2 regions of the Enterococcus sp. R12 genome follow, and region 2 is predicted to be linked to the other one. Evidence: predicted binding sites of a transcription regulator. Region 2 holds the regulator's gene; the other holds the start of a gene.

Region 1 (8,051 bases), 830 kb from region 2:
ATGCGGCAACAGAAGCTGCGTTTTGTAATGCAGAACGCGTCACTTTTGTTGGGTCAACGATCCCAGCTTCTAGCATGTTTACCCATTCGCCAGTTGCTGCATTGAAACCAACGCCTAAGTCAGCGTTTTTCAATTTGTCGATGATAACTGAACCTTCGTAGCCTGCATTTTCAGCAATTTGACGAACTGGTTCTTCTAAGGCACGTAAAACGATTTTGACACCTGTTGCTGCATCGCCATCTGTTTCGATTTCTGCAACTTTGTTGATGACATTCACTAAGGCAGTTCCCCCACCTGAGACCATGCCTTCTTCAACAGCGGCACGTGTTGCATTCAATGCATCTTCAATACGTAATTTCAATTCTTTCAATTCAGTTTCAGTTGGTGCCCCAACTTTGATCACAGCAACCCCCCCAGCAAGTTTTGCTAAGCGTTCTTGTAGTTTTTCACGGTCAAAGTCAGAAGTTGTATCAGCGATTTGGTTTTTGATCAATTGAACGCGTGCGTCAATTGCTTCTTTTTCACCAGCACCTTCAACGATTGTTGTGTTGTCTTTATCCACAACCACTTTGCTTGCTTGACCTAAGTTATCGATGGTTGCATCTTTCAGCTCAAGACCTAAGTCTTCAGTGATCACTGTACCACCAGTTAAGATCGCAATGTCTTCTAGCATTGCTTTACGACGATCACCAAATCCTGGTGCTTTCACTGCAACAACATTGAATGTTCCACGGATTTTGTTCAATACAAGTGTTGGTAATGCTTCGCCATCAACGTCATCAGCGATGATCAATAATGGTTTTGATTGTTGTAAGATTTGTTCTAACAATGGCAAGATATCTTGGATGTTAGAGATTTTTTTGTCAGTGATCAAGATGTATGGATTTTCTAACGCTGCTTCCATTTTATCGTTGTCAGTTACCATGTATTGTGATAAGTAACCACGATCAAATTGCATTCCTTCCACAACATCTAATTCTGTTTCGATCCCTTTTGATTCTTCAATAGTGATAACACCGTCATTGCCGACTTTTTCCATTGCATCAGCGATGTATTGACCAACTTTTTCACTACCAGAAGAAACAGCACCAACTTGTGCGATTGCTTCTTTTGAATCAACGATTGATGAAATGTTGTGTAGCTCTTCTACAGCCACTTTTGTTGCCATTTCGATCCCACGACGAATACCCAATGGGTTCGCACCAGCGGTGACATTTTTCAATCCTTCACGAACGATTGCTTGTGTCAATAACGTAGCAGTCGTTGTTCCGTCACCAGCGATATCGTTTGTTTTTGAAGCGACTTCAGAAACAAGTTTTGCGCCCATGTTTTCAAAATGATCTTCTAATTCGATTTCTTTAGCGATCGTTACACCGTCATTTGTGATCAATGGTGAACCGTAAGATTTTTCTAAAACCACGTTACGACCTTTAGGGCCTAAGGTTACTTTTACTGTATCTGCTAATTTATCTACCCCACGAAGCATTGCTGCGCGTGCGTCTTCTGCAAATTTGATTTCTTTTGCCATGATTTCATCACCTCAAGTATTTTTTATTTTTCTTATTCTACTACTGCAATGATATCTTTTGCAGCAACGATCAAATATTCTGTTCCTTCATATTTCACTTCTGTGCCAGCGTATTTTTCGAACATTACTTGTTCGCCAACGTTGACAGCAACAGGAGCTTTTTCACCGTTTTCGAGCGTGCGTCCTTCGCCGACTGCAATAACGGTACCCGTTTGTGGTTTTTCTTTTGCTGCTGATGCAAGCACGATTCCGCCTACAGTTTTTTCTTCTTCTTTTGCGACTTCGATAATCACACGATCACCTAATGGTCTTAACACGATAAATCCCTCCAATGAATGTTTTAGAATTTAGCATTAGCACTCTCTTGTATCGAGTGCTAACTTACAGTTTCAATATTACTCATTTTCCCAAATTTTTGCAAGCCTTTTGCTAAATTTTTTTTGCATTTCTAATTGATTGATAAATATAGTAGGATTTTTTGTTTCTAGAAGCAACCTAGTCTATAATGAAGCAAAGGAGTGTGAGGAAACAACTATGTCTTTATCAAAATATTCTTTGTCCACGATTCTTACTTACGGCATCGTCTTTTTTCTACCGATCGCCTTCGTCCCTAGCGGACATCAAGTAGCAGCAACAACGATCGGTTACTTAGCTGGTGCAGCGATCATGTTTTTCTTGTATTTCAAACAAACAGAACCGCTATCGTTTGAACACAAAAAAACCAAAGTCTCAGCGATTCTTATTTACGGGCTAACCGGCATTGTCGCAGCGATTTTGTTGCAAAATCTAGCCATCTTTATCGAATCCTTTTTCGGAGAAGTCAGCGCTTCGCAAAATACCGAAAACATTATTGCCATCGTGGTGCAAAACCCACTCTTTGCTCTCGCAGCAATGGTCGGTGGGCCAATTATGGAGGAATTTGTCTTCCGCAGAGCCTTAGTTGGCATCATTGGGAAATACAGCAATGTTTGGGTCGGTGTAGTGGTCAGCGCCGTAGCCTTTGCCTTTGCCCACAATGACAATCATCTCTTAGTCTATATTTTCTTAGGACTGTTCTTTTCTGGGCTTTATGCTTTGACCGGCAGTATTTGGACTTCCATGATCACCCATGTGGGAATGAACACTTTAGTTATTATTATTCAGTTATTGCTTCATTACGGCTATATCCAAATGCCCTAAAGAAAAAACGCTACGCAGAAATTTTGCGTAACGTTTTTTTCTTTAGACCTTCGTGCCATTGGACGCAATCACTTGCTGATACCATGCAAATGAATCTTTCTTCCGACGAGCAAGGGTTCCATTTCCTTCATTGTCTTTGTCCACATAGATCACACCATAGCGTTTCTTCATTTCCCCTGTCCCCGCAGAAACCAAGTCAATGATGCCCCACGGTGTATAACCTAATAAGTCGACGCCATCATAAGCTACTGCTTCTTTCATCATTTCGATATGGGCTTTTAGGTAGTCAATACGGTAGTCATCGTGGATCTGTCCATCCTCTTCCACCGTATCCACCGCACCAAAGCCATTTTCTACAATGAAAAGCGGCAATTCGTAGCGTTCGTTAAACCAGTTCATGGCATAGCGCAAGCCTACGGGATCAATCTGCCAGCCCCATTCAGAAGCATCGACATAAGGATTGCCCACCAGATCTTGGCTCTCATCATAGTCATAGGTTGGATCATTCTCCTTGCCTTTGATCGCAAATGACATATAGTAGCTAAAACCAATGTAGTCAACACAACCTTTCGCCAAAGCTGCTTCATCTTCAGGGGTGATATCTAAATCAAATTGTTTTCTTTCAAAATAGCTGCGCATATAACTCGGATAGTGCCCACGGGCATGAACATCTGAAAACCAATAGCGCCGTTGCATGGCCACCGTGGCTGCCATCATGTCTTTGGGATCGCAAGAATACGGATAGATTGGGCACATCGCGATCATCGATCCGATTTGAAACGCAGGATTGATCGCATGTCCTAGCGCCACCGCTTTTGCACTGGCAACGAGCTCGTAATGAGCTGCTTGGTACATGACTTTTTCTCGGTCTTCTCCTTCCGTAAAGAACAGACCAGAATTGGTAAATGGCGCAAAATCTTCTTTATAGTTTGCTTGATTATTGATTTCATTGAAGGTCATCCAATACTTCACTTTCTTTTGATAGCGCGTAAAACAAACTTCTGCAAAGCGGACAAACAAATCGATCAATTTACGGTTACGCCAACCTCCGTATTCGGTCACTAAATGATAAGGCATTTCAAAGTGAGACAGGGTAATGACTGGCTCAATGCCATAGCGTAAACACTCATCGAATAATTGATCATAAAAGGCCAGGCCTTCCTCATTCGGCTCGCGCTCATCCCCCTTTGGAAAAATACGGGTCCAGGCAATCGATGTTCGGAAGCACTTCAACCCTAATTCGGCAAAAAGCTTGATGTCTTCAGGATACCGATGATAAAAATCGATCGCTTCATGATTGGGATAGCTTTCGCCCGGTTGGATACCTTCCGTGATTCGGCGAGGAATTCCGTTGCCTCCGACAGTCATGACATCAGCGACACTCACGCCTTTTCCACCCGCACGATAGCCGCCTTCCAATTGGTGAGCAGCGACTGCGCCACCCCATAAAAAATCGCTTCTTAGTTTATTCATTTCTATTCAACCTGCTTCCTTGGTATTAAACGATCTCTGTTTCTTGTTTATAGTTCAAACTATCGACTTTACGAATGAAAGGATAGTAAATAAAGAAGCCGATTGCTAAAACAACAAATTGTAAAATAGCGGTCCGAATGCCACCTACTAGAAAACCTGAAATGATCGGCGGGGTCGTCCAGGGAACTTGCACAGCAGTAAATAGCGGTACGATACCGGTATAAAGTGCAAAATACGTGATCACGCCTGAAACCATCGGTGTCAAAATAAATGGTAATACCATGATTGGGTTCATGACGATCGGTGTCGCAAAAATAATTGGTTCATTGATATTAAAGAATGCCGGTATCAAGGAAAGACGTCCTAATTGTTTGAACTGCGCCGAACGGGCAAAAGCCACCATGTATAGCACGATCCCAATCGTCATTCCTGCGCCAGTTACCGTCATAAATTGATCCAAAAACTGCTGGGTCACGATGTGTCCGCCATTTTCTAATGTCAATGCTTTACCAGATTCAAGAATAGCCGTATTGGCTAATGAATTGGCTTGTAAAATTGGTCCCATGATCCCGCCCACGATCGTCGAACCATGAACCCCAAAGAACCACAAGAATGGCACTAAGAAGCCTAGCATCATTGCGCCACCAAGGGAATCCGTCACCCCTTGCATTGGACTTTGAATCACGGTGTAGATCCATTCGACCACGGTTGTTTGAAAAACTTTATCAAAGAAAATATAAATGCCTAATGCGATGGTCGTCAAAACAGCGGCTGGAATCAATGCTGTAAATGAGTTTGCGACATTGGTGGGTACTTGCTCTGGCAGTTTGATTCGGATGTCGCGTTTCAAGAACCACGTATAACCCCAACCCACAAAAAGTCCCACTAAGATGGCACTGATCATTCCTTGTCCACCGGTCCACGTCTTATCAATGACATTTGCGATGGTCACATTTGCTTCAGCATCCGTCACACTTGACTCCATAGTTAATAAGAAAATAACTAAACCAATCATTCCTGCAGGGAGTCCTTCGTAACCTTCTGCTTTTACATATGAATAGGCGATGCCCATTACGGCGAAAAAGGCCATAATTGCAAAAGAGGCGCCATAGGCTTGGTTGAAGTATTCACCTAAGCCGCTATTCGTTACCCAATCCGCAATCGACTGGACGGGAAAGTTTGCTAATAGTAGGAAAATCGATCCTACGATTGAAAAGGGCATCGTATAGAGCATACCGTTTCTTAATGCAGTGATTGCTTTCGTATTGACAAATTTTAATATTGGGGGTAATAATTTCTCATTGATCCATTCGTTCATCTCACATCACTCCTAAAATAAAATTCCATCCACCGGCCAGTGAATTCGCTTACAAATAAATCTTAATAGATAATATTCCCCTTGCCTATAGCTTTTCTAAGTTATGAAACATGTTCCAACAAAAAAAACAGCCGAAGCTGTTTTTTTACGATCACTTAGATTTGCTTGTAGACTTGATGGGCTAAAAGTTCGATCAGTGTAATCACTGGGACTTGCGTCGTCAGGTTCAAATCGACTTCTTTTCCCCCACTGACGACGGGCATATAGTAGGAAATATTGTAATCTGCCATTTGGGCGATCGTCGATTTTTCATCATTGGTGATGCTGAGTACTTTTGCCCCATACCGTTTGAAGTCCTCCGTTTGCTTGATCATTTGAATGGTTTCCCCCGAAACTGATAAAATGATCGCTAACGTATTTTCCATCCCACGAGGCGGTACTGGCAAAAAGGGATCGACGATGCTATAGGCATTGATGCCTAAATTAGCAAAATAGCGGCTGCCATAGGTGCCAAGAATGCCACTTGTGCCGATACCTGAAAACGCCACATGGCGTGCGGAAAGAATCAGTTCTACCGCTGGCTGGATAAACTTACGGTAATCTTCATTATTGACTTTTTTTAAGAATGTATTGACTTGGATCGTTGCATCATAGAAAAGATCAAACGCTCGTGCATCTTGTTCCTTTTTTTGACAGATCGCATACTTTAACTCTGAATACCCGCGATAGCCTAATTTCGTGATACATCGTAAAATCGTCGAGGTCGAGACATGGCATGCAGCTGACAATTCGCGGATCGTCAGTTGATCGATCTCTTCAAAATGCTGGACAATGTACTTATAAACAGCCATTTCAAGCTCGTTCAGACGCTTGATTTTTTCTTCATCAAACATACCTGCTGCCTCCACCCGACAATTTTATCCTTTGTTGATCGATTAGATTGCAAATAACTCCGTCGCTTTGTCAGGATCGGTATCATAGACTTCAAATGTTTCTCCAACACCTAGATCATGTTCTTTCATGGTGTTGACCATCGTTAAGTGCGCCAACTCTTTCAAGTTGTTTTCTTTACTTAAATGACCAAGATAGACCCGTTTGGTATTGTCGGTCAAGATATCCGTCATGACCAGAGCGCCATCTTCATTCGATAAGTGACCACGATCTCCAAGAATTCGCTGTTTGAGGCTCCATGGGTAAGGGCCCATTCGCAGCATTTCTAGGTCATGGTTGCTTTCCACAAGGTACGCATCGGCGCCTTTGATAATGCCTCGCACATGATCGCTGCAATAACCGGTGTCCGTCAACATCACGAATGATTTGCCGTCTTTATGGAAACGATAAAATTGCGGCGCTGCAGCATCGTGAGAGACGCCAAAGCTTTCAATGTCCAAGTCACCCAAGGTCAGCACTTTTCCCATTTCAAAGATATGTTTTTGTTCGACAGCGACGTTACCGATCATTGGATCCATCGCTTGCCATGTTTTTGTATTCGCATAGACATCAAGTTTGTATTTTCGCGCCAGTACTCCGACACCGTGGATATGATCTCGATGTTCGTGGGTCACAAGAATGGCGTCCAAGTCTTCTGGTTTCCGCCCTACTTCATCCAATAATGAAGTGATCTTCTTGCCGCTCAAACCGGCATCCACTAAGATCCGCTTTTTATTGCTTTCGATATAGAGCGAATTTCCTGAGCTTCCGCTGGCTAGAATACTTACTTGAAAGGCATTTTCCTTCATCATGGTTTACGTGACTTCCTCTCTGGTTGTTTCAACGAGTTCCATTATACCCGCTTTTTTATGGATTTTCTACCTTTTGAACGGCATTATTCGTGATGATCCGATTGCTAAAGGCATTGACCGTTTCGATTTGGATGGTGTCATCGCCATCTAATTGGAACGCAATAAACCATGCAGGAATGTACACATTTTTTTCCCTAACCTTCAAAATCATCGTATAGGCTAATTCCGTCCAGAGAATTTTCGAGTGACTCGGCAGCTTGTTGTTTAGATAAAGCGTATTTACTGCTTCTTTTTCTGAATAGACCGTCATCTTTTCCCTTAGAGGCGTAATATTGGAGATATGTGTTTGCGTATAACGGGCAATCTGCAGTAGATCATCCGTTTGTTCTAAGGTGATATCGATCCGACTTGAGCTGTCATTGAAAGGAATGCCTTCATACGACTGGACCGCCACCACCGTCGGATGATTGGCGTTCAAGACAGAGAGGTTTTCCAAATAGTCATATTCATCCCCAAACAGGACTTGATCTTTTCGTTGCAAAAAACCATTGACGGTTTCTTCCGTTTGGGAATCATCACTGATGTAAAAGCCATTGGTTGAGACATGGATCAACTGCTGACCTTTGACCGTCGACCCTCTTTTGAACTGCGTATTGAGTTGCGGATTTCGTAGCTCCACATCAAAATCCGTCTGTTCACCGCTCAAATAATAGCCACTCAAGACCTCATCTGATAATTCGCCAGAATACCGAATGTCCTCAGACTCGAGACGTTGTTCGATAGGAATCGTTTGGTTTGATTGTGAAACCAT
Region 2 (8,051 bases):
TCAAAATAGCACGACTCTTTTTTATTGTCAAACGTTTTTTGAAATCACCGAGCACACATTGATGATCTTTAATAAAATAACATCATAGAGGATAGTAAGCACTCACATAGGCATCCACGGCTTTGATCGCTGCTGCAACATCTTCTGCAGAAACCGGAAATGGCATATTGTGGATCGTTTCCCCTTCGATGGTTGCTTGCTCGCCAATTTTTAATAGGTCTGCATCGCTGGCTTCCGCAAGATGCATGTCGGATAATGTCGTCGGTAATTCTAATGCCTGATACAATTCTATATATTGGTCGAGCTCTTCAGGATCTGCATTTTCCAGCATCAATTGAGTGAGTGTTCCGTAAGCAACCTTCTCACCATGGGTCAGATCATGAACGTCTCCTTCAAGGGCTGTCAAGCCATTATGAATCGCATGAGCTGCTGCCAGACCTGCACTTTCAAAGCCTAATCCACTAAGCAAAGTGTTGGCTTCCACGATTTGTTCAAAAGCTTCGGTAACGACTTGTTTTTTATTCGCTTGATAGGCTTTTAAGGCATTCTCAAAAAGGATCTCTTCGCATTTTTCAGCGATCGCCATGCTGGCAATTGGTTGCACCCCGCCGACCATATTTTTACTATGGCTTCGAGCAACAGCACGTGCCTCGACATAGGTTGCGAGTGCATCCGCAATACCAGCGGCTAGCAATTTGGCAGGCGCTTTGGCAATCACAGCGGTATCCACTAAGACAAGTTCAGGATTTTTGTTATAAAAACGATACTTTTCAAAACGACCTTCATCAGTATAAATAACAGAAAGTGCCGAAGTTGGTGCATCAGTGGAGGCAATCGTTGGCAAAACAGCAATCGGTATTTTCAATTCATCCGCAACAGCTTTCCCAGTATCGATGGCTTTCCCACCACCTAATGCGGCAATCACTTCGATTGATTCACTTTTGGCTTTAGAGACGATACGATCGATTTCATTTGCAGAAGCTTCTCCACCAAAAATTTCTTTTACCGGTTCTAACTCGGCTGCTTTCAGGTTCTCAAATAGTTCTTCACCGGCAATTTTCCAAACAGTTTCATCGGTCAAAAGAAGCACTTTCTTTCCTAAATCTTTGATATGGGATAACCCATGCTTCAAGACCCCTTTTCCTTGAACGTATCGTGACGGACTCGCAAATATTCTTTCCATTGTATCTCCTCCTTTAATTGGTCTACTTTTATTGTGACACACTAAGCAAGCGATTTCAAAGGAAAAGAAAAAAAGATGGCCAAGAAGATTCGATTCTTGCCCATACTGCACATTTATAGCCATACAAACACTCATGCCCTTATAAAACGGATGGTTTTATAAGGGCATGAGTTGGATTTTTTCATGGTTATTTCTTTTTCCCACCAAAAGCATCTTTCATTTTATCAAAAAATCCTTCTGGTTGTTGTTCGTTCGTTTCATGGCCACTGGCTTTTGCATAAGCCCGCAATGCCTCTTTTTGTTCCTCATTTAAGTTCTTAGGTGTGATCAGCTTCACTTTGACCTGTTGATCGCCATTGCCGCCTCCCCGTAAGCGAGGGGCTCCCTTACCGCGTAAGCGGAAGTTTGTGCCTGTTTGCGTACCAGCTGGAATTTTTAATTTCACATTCCCATGAACCGTTGGTACATTGACTTCGTCGCCTAAAGCAGCTTGGACAAAGTTTAACGGCAGTTCGTAATAAATTTCCGACCCATCACGGTCAAAAATATCACTTTCTTCCACTCGGAAAACAACGTACAGATCACCATAAGGACCACCATTGGTGCCAGCTTCTCCTTGACCAGACAAGCGCATTTGTTGTCCATCTTCGACACCTGCAGGTACGTTGACTTTCACACTGTGTTTTTTCTTTTCATGGCCAGTACCATGACATGTTGTACATGGTTCTTTGATTTCTTTCCCCGTTCCATGACAAACATCACAGGTTTGACGGCTCATCACACGACCAAGCGGTGTTTGACGTTCAACATTGATGGTACCTGCACCATGACATTTATGACAGGTTTCTGGTGAAGTACCTGGTTTTGCCCCGTTCCCACCGCAGGTATGACAGGTTTCTTCACGATTGTATTGAACAGTTTTTTCCACTCCGAAAATCGCTTCTTCAAAGGAAAGATCAACCGCATATTGCAAGTCCGCTCCTTGTCGAGGTGCATTAGGATTGGCTGCTCTGCCGCCTCCACCACCGAAAAACGATTCGAAAATGTCTTCAAATCCACCAAAACCGCCACCGGAGAATCCGCCACTGTTAAAGCCGCCGAATCCACCGCCATAACCGCCTCCGTAGTTCGGATCAGTACCAGCATGACCATACTGGTCATAAGCAGCTCTTTTTTGGGAATCACTTAATATTTCATAGGCCTCAGAAATCTCTTTAAACTTTGCTTCTGCATCAGGTTCTTTATTGATGTCTGGATGATATTGTTTTGAAAGCTTACGATAAGCTTTTTTGATTTCGTCATCCGAAGCCCCTTTTTGTAGACCTAAGACCTCATAATAATCTCTTTTGTCTGCCATTGGCTTCCCTCCACTATATTCTTGCGTCTCTCGTATTTTAGCATATAATTCGCTCTAGAAAAATACGTTTCGCAAATTCATAAGAAAAAGCCAAAGCGGTGACTTTGGCTTTTTCACAAACAGCGATTATTTATCGTCACCGTCTACTTCTTCAAAGTCGGCGTCAACCACATCATCTGCGCCGCCTTGTGCAGCTTCTGGATTTTCTTGTGCTTGTTGTTGTGCTGCTTGTTCGTATAATTTAACAGTTAAGTTTTGTACGATTTCATTCAAAGCATCACGTTTCGTTTTCATTTCTTCTAAGTTGTTTGCTTCAAGTGCAGCTTTCAACTCATCACGAGCTTCTTCCGCTTTTTTGACTTCGTCTGCATCAACTTTGCCTTCAAGCTCTTTCAATGTTTTATCAACAGTGAACAACAAAGCATCGACGTCATTGCGTAGATCAACTTCTTCTTTGCGTTGTTTGTCGGCTTCAGCGTTTGCTTCAGCATCTTTTACCATGCGTTCGATTTCTTCATCTGATAAACCTGAAGATGATTTGATCGTGATTTTTTGTTCTTTTTGTGTACCTAAATCTTTTGCAGAAACATTGACGATCCCATTTTTATCGATATCAAATGTTACTTCGATTTGAGGGATGCCACGAGGTGCTGGTGGAATATCCGTCAATTGGAATCTACCTAATGTTTTGTTGTCAGCTGCCATTGGGCGTTCTCCTTGCAAGACATGGATATCAACGGCTGGTTGATTGTCTGCTGCAGTTGAGAAGACTTGTGATTTACTTGTAGGGATCGTTGTGTTACGATCGATCAGTTTTGTGAAGACGGCACCCATTGTTTCGATACCTAATGATAATGGTGTAACGTCTAGTAAGACGACATCTTTCACATCACCTGTGATCACGCCACCTTGGATCGCAGCACCCATCGCTACCACTTCATCTGGGTTTACTGATTTGTTTGGTTCTTTATTGGTTTCTTTACGAACAGCATCAACTACTGCTGGAATACGTGTTGAACCACCAACTAAGATAACTTCATCGATTTCTGATTGTGATAAGCCAGCATCTTTCAAAGCTTGGCGTACTGGAATTTTTGTCCGTTCGACTAGGTCTGCGGTCAATTCATCGAATTTCGCACGAGTCAAGGTCATTTCCAAGTGCAATGGTCCAGCATCACCAGCTGTGATAAATGGCAAGCTGATTTGAGTACTTGTTACACCTGACAAGTCTTTTTTCGCTTTTTCAGCAGCATCTTTCAAACGTTGCAAGGCCATTTTGTCTTTTCCAAGATCAATGCCGTTTTCTTTTTTGAATTCTGCTACCATGTGATCGATGATTTTGTTATCAAAGTCATCCCCACCTAGGTTGTTGTCCCCAGCAGTTGATAATACGTCAAAGACGCCATCCCCTAATTCAAGGATCGATACGTCGAAAGTACCGCCACCTAAGTCAAAGACTAGGATTTTTTCATCTTTATCTGTTTTGTCTAACCCATAAGCTAAAGCTGCAGCAGTTGGTTCGTTGACGATCCGTTCTACTTCAAGACCGGCAATTTTACCAGCATCTTTGGTTGCTTGACGTTGTGCATCGTTGAAGTATGCAGGAACAGTAATGACTGCTTTTTCAACTTTTTCACCTAAATAGTCTTCAGCAAATCCTTTGATGTATTGAAGAACCATTGCGGAAACTTCTTGTGGTGTATAGGATTTGCCTTCAACTTCTACTTTGTATCCAGCTTCACCCATATGGCGTTTAATAGAAGAAATCGTATTCGGGTTTGTTACTGCTTGGCGTTTTGCAACTTCCCCTACTTGGATCTCACCGTTTTTGAATGAGACAACAGAAGGTGTGGTACGGTTTCCTTCTGGATTCGTAATGATTTTTGCTTCGCCGCCTTCAAGGACAGCAACAGCTGAGTTTGTTGTTCCTAAGTCGATACCGATAATTTTACTCATAAGTAATACACTCCCTTTTTTAATTTAAACATCTACTTATAGATAGAAAGAACTATTGTGCAACGATGACCATGCTTGCACGCAAGACACGATCATGCAATTTATACCCTTTTTGCAAGACAGTAACGATTGTGTCTGCCGGTGTTTCATCAGAGGCAGGTACAGTCTGCACCGCTTGATGCAAGTTCGGATCGAACATTGCACCTTCAGCAGGAATCTCTTCGATTCCCTCTTCTTTTAAGGCTTGACGCAGACTTTCAAGAACCATTTCAACGCCTTTTTTCAAATTCGCAGCTTGGTCTTGATCGACATCTGCTGCCATCGCTCGTTCCAAATTGTCGATTGCTGGCAACAGTTTTTTGCCAAGATCTTGCGAGCGGTATTTTTGTAAAAGTTCCCGCTCGTTGCGGTTACGTGAAGTGATATTTGCGATCTCTGCACGAGCACGCAGGAATTGATCTTCCAATTCGTTATTCTTTTCTTGCAAAAGTTCCAATTCGCTTTTTTCCACTGCTTCTTCCTCTGGTTGAGGAGTCTGTGCTTCAGTTTCAGTTGATTCATTTGAAGATTCAGTTGTTTCTGCGGTTTCTTCAGCAGTTTTATCTAATTCTTCATCTAAACGCTCTTCTTTTTCCGTCACGTTTCAACCATCCCTTCTACGATTTGTTTCATTGCCGCTTATTCATTGGCAGCGTCTAATGCGCGATAATAATCGGCCAATTTTTTTGCTAACTCGCCTCGAAAAACTTCCATCAATCCAAACATCCGTGAATACGGCATACTTGATGGACCTAATAAAGCGATCGTTCCTTGTCCATGACCTTCGATTTCATAGCTGGCTTGGATCAAACTCATATTTTGTAACAAGTCGTTGCCAAGCTCAGAGCCGATTCTGATTTGAATCGCAGAATCTCTTGGCGCCAGCAGCTGTGTCAGCTGATCTGCGTTTTTCATAAATGAATACATCGATTTGAACTGACTAACATCTTGCGTCGGTTCAAAATCCAGAAGATTCATTCGCCCGCCGACGAAGATTTTTTCTTCAAAAATATGGCTCAGCATCGTATCAAAGAGATCAACGATTCCGTCAGTCGTTTGAAAATACTTATGCAGAATCATAGGAATCTCGGTTCTTAATCGATGGTAGACCGTCATTAGAGGTTCACCGATCAATTTGTCGTTGATGATCCTTACCATTTTTTCCAAATCTTCGCTGCTCATCGATTCAGGAAGAGTAAAGACTTGATTTTCGACATTTCCTTTATCCGTCACGATGATCGCGATGATCTGTCGTGCATTCAAAGGGACGATTCGAAAGCCCGTCAATTTCCTTTCCTTCATATCTGGTCCGAGAGACAACGCTGTATAGCTAGTCAAGTTGGACAAGATCGTGGCAGACTGCTGGATGATTTCATTGATTTCATGAAAATCTTTTCCAAAAGAATGACGAATGGTTTGAATTTCGTTTTGGTCAACTTCAGATGGCTTCAATAAGTGATCAACGTAATAGCGATACCCTTTTATTGATGGCACACGCCCTGAAGATGAATGTGTTTTTAGCAGAAGTCCAGCTTCTTCCAGCGCCTTCATCTCATTACGAATGGTGGCAGAGCTAGCTTCAACCCCATCTTCCATCAATCGCTTCGAGCCCGTGGGCTGACCAGTATTCGTATAGTTTTGGATGATGAGGTGTAAAATCATTTGTTGTCTAGGTGTCAACATTTTATCCACTCCTCCGTTAGCACTCATTCCTATTAAGTGCTAACACGATTATAAATATACCATATTTGCTAGGAATGTCAAGTATTTGCATCACTTTTTTAGCACTCTTTCTAAGAGAGTGCTAAAAAAAGAAATCAAAAAAGAAGCAGCGCGAAATGGCTACTTCTCTTCCTTGTTCTTTCTTATTTTTCTCCATCCAAGAGAAATGCTTCAAACACTTCGTTGCCAATGAACATCCCAGCTTTCGTTAAAAAGACACGATCACCTTGACTAGCCAACCAGCCTTTTTGAATCAACTGTTCGCTAGTTGAACCATAGATTTCCTGAAAAGACTTCCCGAATTTTTCTGCAAAGCGTATTTTTGAAATGCCAGCCTTTTTACGAAGGCCTAAAAACAGTTCCTCTTCCATTTGATTACTGGTTGTCAATTCTTCGGTTTCATGGATTGGCAATTGATTTTCCTGTAATGGTTTCAAATAATGCTGGATTGGACCTTTATTCTTGTAGCGGGTCTGTCCAAGATACCCGCTGGCGCCTGCCCCAAAGCCAAAATAATGTTCATTGTTCCAATACACTAGATTATGCAAGGACTCATACCCTGGTCGTGCAAAATTACTGATTTCATATTGATTCAAGCCAGCTTTTGTCATCGCGGCGATCGCCTCATCAAACATCTGCGTTTCAGCTTCTTGAGAAGGCAGCGCCATTCTCCCTTGGCGAACCCAGTTCATAAACATGGTTTTGTTTTCTAAAATCAAGGAATACATCGCATAGTGAGGCAACCCGAGATCAATCGCTCGCGTCAGTGTATCACGGAAGCTTTCTATGCTTTGTCCCGGAAGTGCATAAATCAAATCGATCGTCACATTCTGAAAATCATGTTTTTCCAGCAGCTGAATGGTTGAATAAACATCTTCAGCGGTATGCTTGCGGCCAATTTTTTTAAGCAAGCGATTATCAAAGGTTTGGACCCCCATCGACAAGCGAGTGACTTGATGGTTTTTCAAAACCAGCATTTTTTCTTCACTCAAATCACCAGGATTTGCTTCCACGGTAAACTCTTTGGTTGTGTGGGTCGGCAGCAATTCATGCACACCTGAAAGCAATCGATCCAGCTGGTTCGCCGAAAGCGACGTTGGCGTCCCACCGCCGATATAAATTGTTTCCGCCTCATTGATAGGCTGACGCAAGAGGGTCAGCTCAATTTCTTTTAGTAACGCTTCGATGTACTCATCCACTGGCTGCCCTTCTAAAAACACTTTGTTGAAGTCACAGTAATAGCAGATATGTTCACAGAATGGTATATGTATATACGCAGAAATATTTTGCGCGCTTTTTGTAGATGGATCGTTTATTGTTTGACCTTCAGGCATTCCTAAGTGATTCTCCTCTACCTTCTTTTTACTCCCATCGCTGAGAGCATCGGCACTCATTGTAGCATAGTTCTTAGAATTCTCCTATCACTTGGACTATTTTGGGCAAGAAAAAACACCACTTCCAAGAAGTGATGTCTTCAAATAGTCATAGCAAAAATTAAGAGCACTACTCTTATTAAGTACGGTAAAATACCGCTTTTGTTCTTATCCCACCCAGAAAAAAATCTGTTTGTTACAAGAACTAACACTTCCCCCAAACTGTTAGCGCCACAATAGATAAGCTGTTGCTGACGGCTTACTTAACAAGAGCAGGACTCTTATTCTTGAAAGACAATTGCTTGTCTTATCTGACTTAAGTATACCTTTTTTAAAAAATTAAGTCCTATCATCTTTTTCACCAGTCTATGAAAACGATGAGAATTATCCCCTTGGCGACCGTTATAGAATGTGCAGCAAA

Evidence for each region. The regulator HrcA, encoded in region 2, represses chaperone genes, less so after heat shock. The targets are predictions, from matches to a motif close to TTAGCACTCNNNNNNNNNGAGTGCTAA.
Region 1: groES (co-chaperone GroES) is a predicted target of HrcA. The motif match lies at 1,882-1,908, and genes of this name have one in related genera.

Annotation. Positions count from the first base shown of each region.
Region 1 covers NZ_CM176874.1:813,174-821,224, reverse strand. Annotated here, with positions in the region: gene groL (chaperonin GroEL) at 1-1,528, opposite strand, end outside; gene groES (co-chaperone GroES) at 1,561-1,845, opposite strand; gene ACTW1R_RS03770 (CPBP family intramembrane glutamic endopeptidase) at 2,063-2,707, shown strand; gene ACTW1R_RS03765 (6-phospho-beta-glucosidase) at 2,750-4,180, opposite strand; gene ACTW1R_RS03760 (PTS sugar transporter subunit IIC) at 4,206-5,498, opposite strand; gene ACTW1R_RS03755 (MurR/RpiR family transcriptional regulator) at 5,654-6,391, opposite strand; gene ACTW1R_RS03750 (MBL fold metallo-hydrolase) at 6,434-7,240, opposite strand; gene ACTW1R_RS03745 (two-component system regulatory protein YycI) at 7,296-8,051, opposite strand, start outside.
Region 2 covers NZ_CM176874.1:1,643,060-1,651,110, reverse strand. Annotated here, with positions in the region: gene ACTW1R_RS07610 (glycerol dehydrogenase) at 83-1,183, opposite strand; gene dnaJ (molecular chaperone DnaJ) at 1,371-2,540, opposite strand; gene dnaK (molecular chaperone DnaK) at 2,667-4,496, opposite strand; gene grpE (nucleotide exchange factor GrpE) at 4,549-5,136, opposite strand; gene hrcA (heat-inducible transcriptional repressor HrcA) at 5,175-6,218, opposite strand; gene hemW (radical SAM family heme chaperone HemW) at 6,401-7,591, opposite strand; gene ACTW1R_RS07580 (hypothetical protein) at 8,033-8,051, opposite strand, start outside.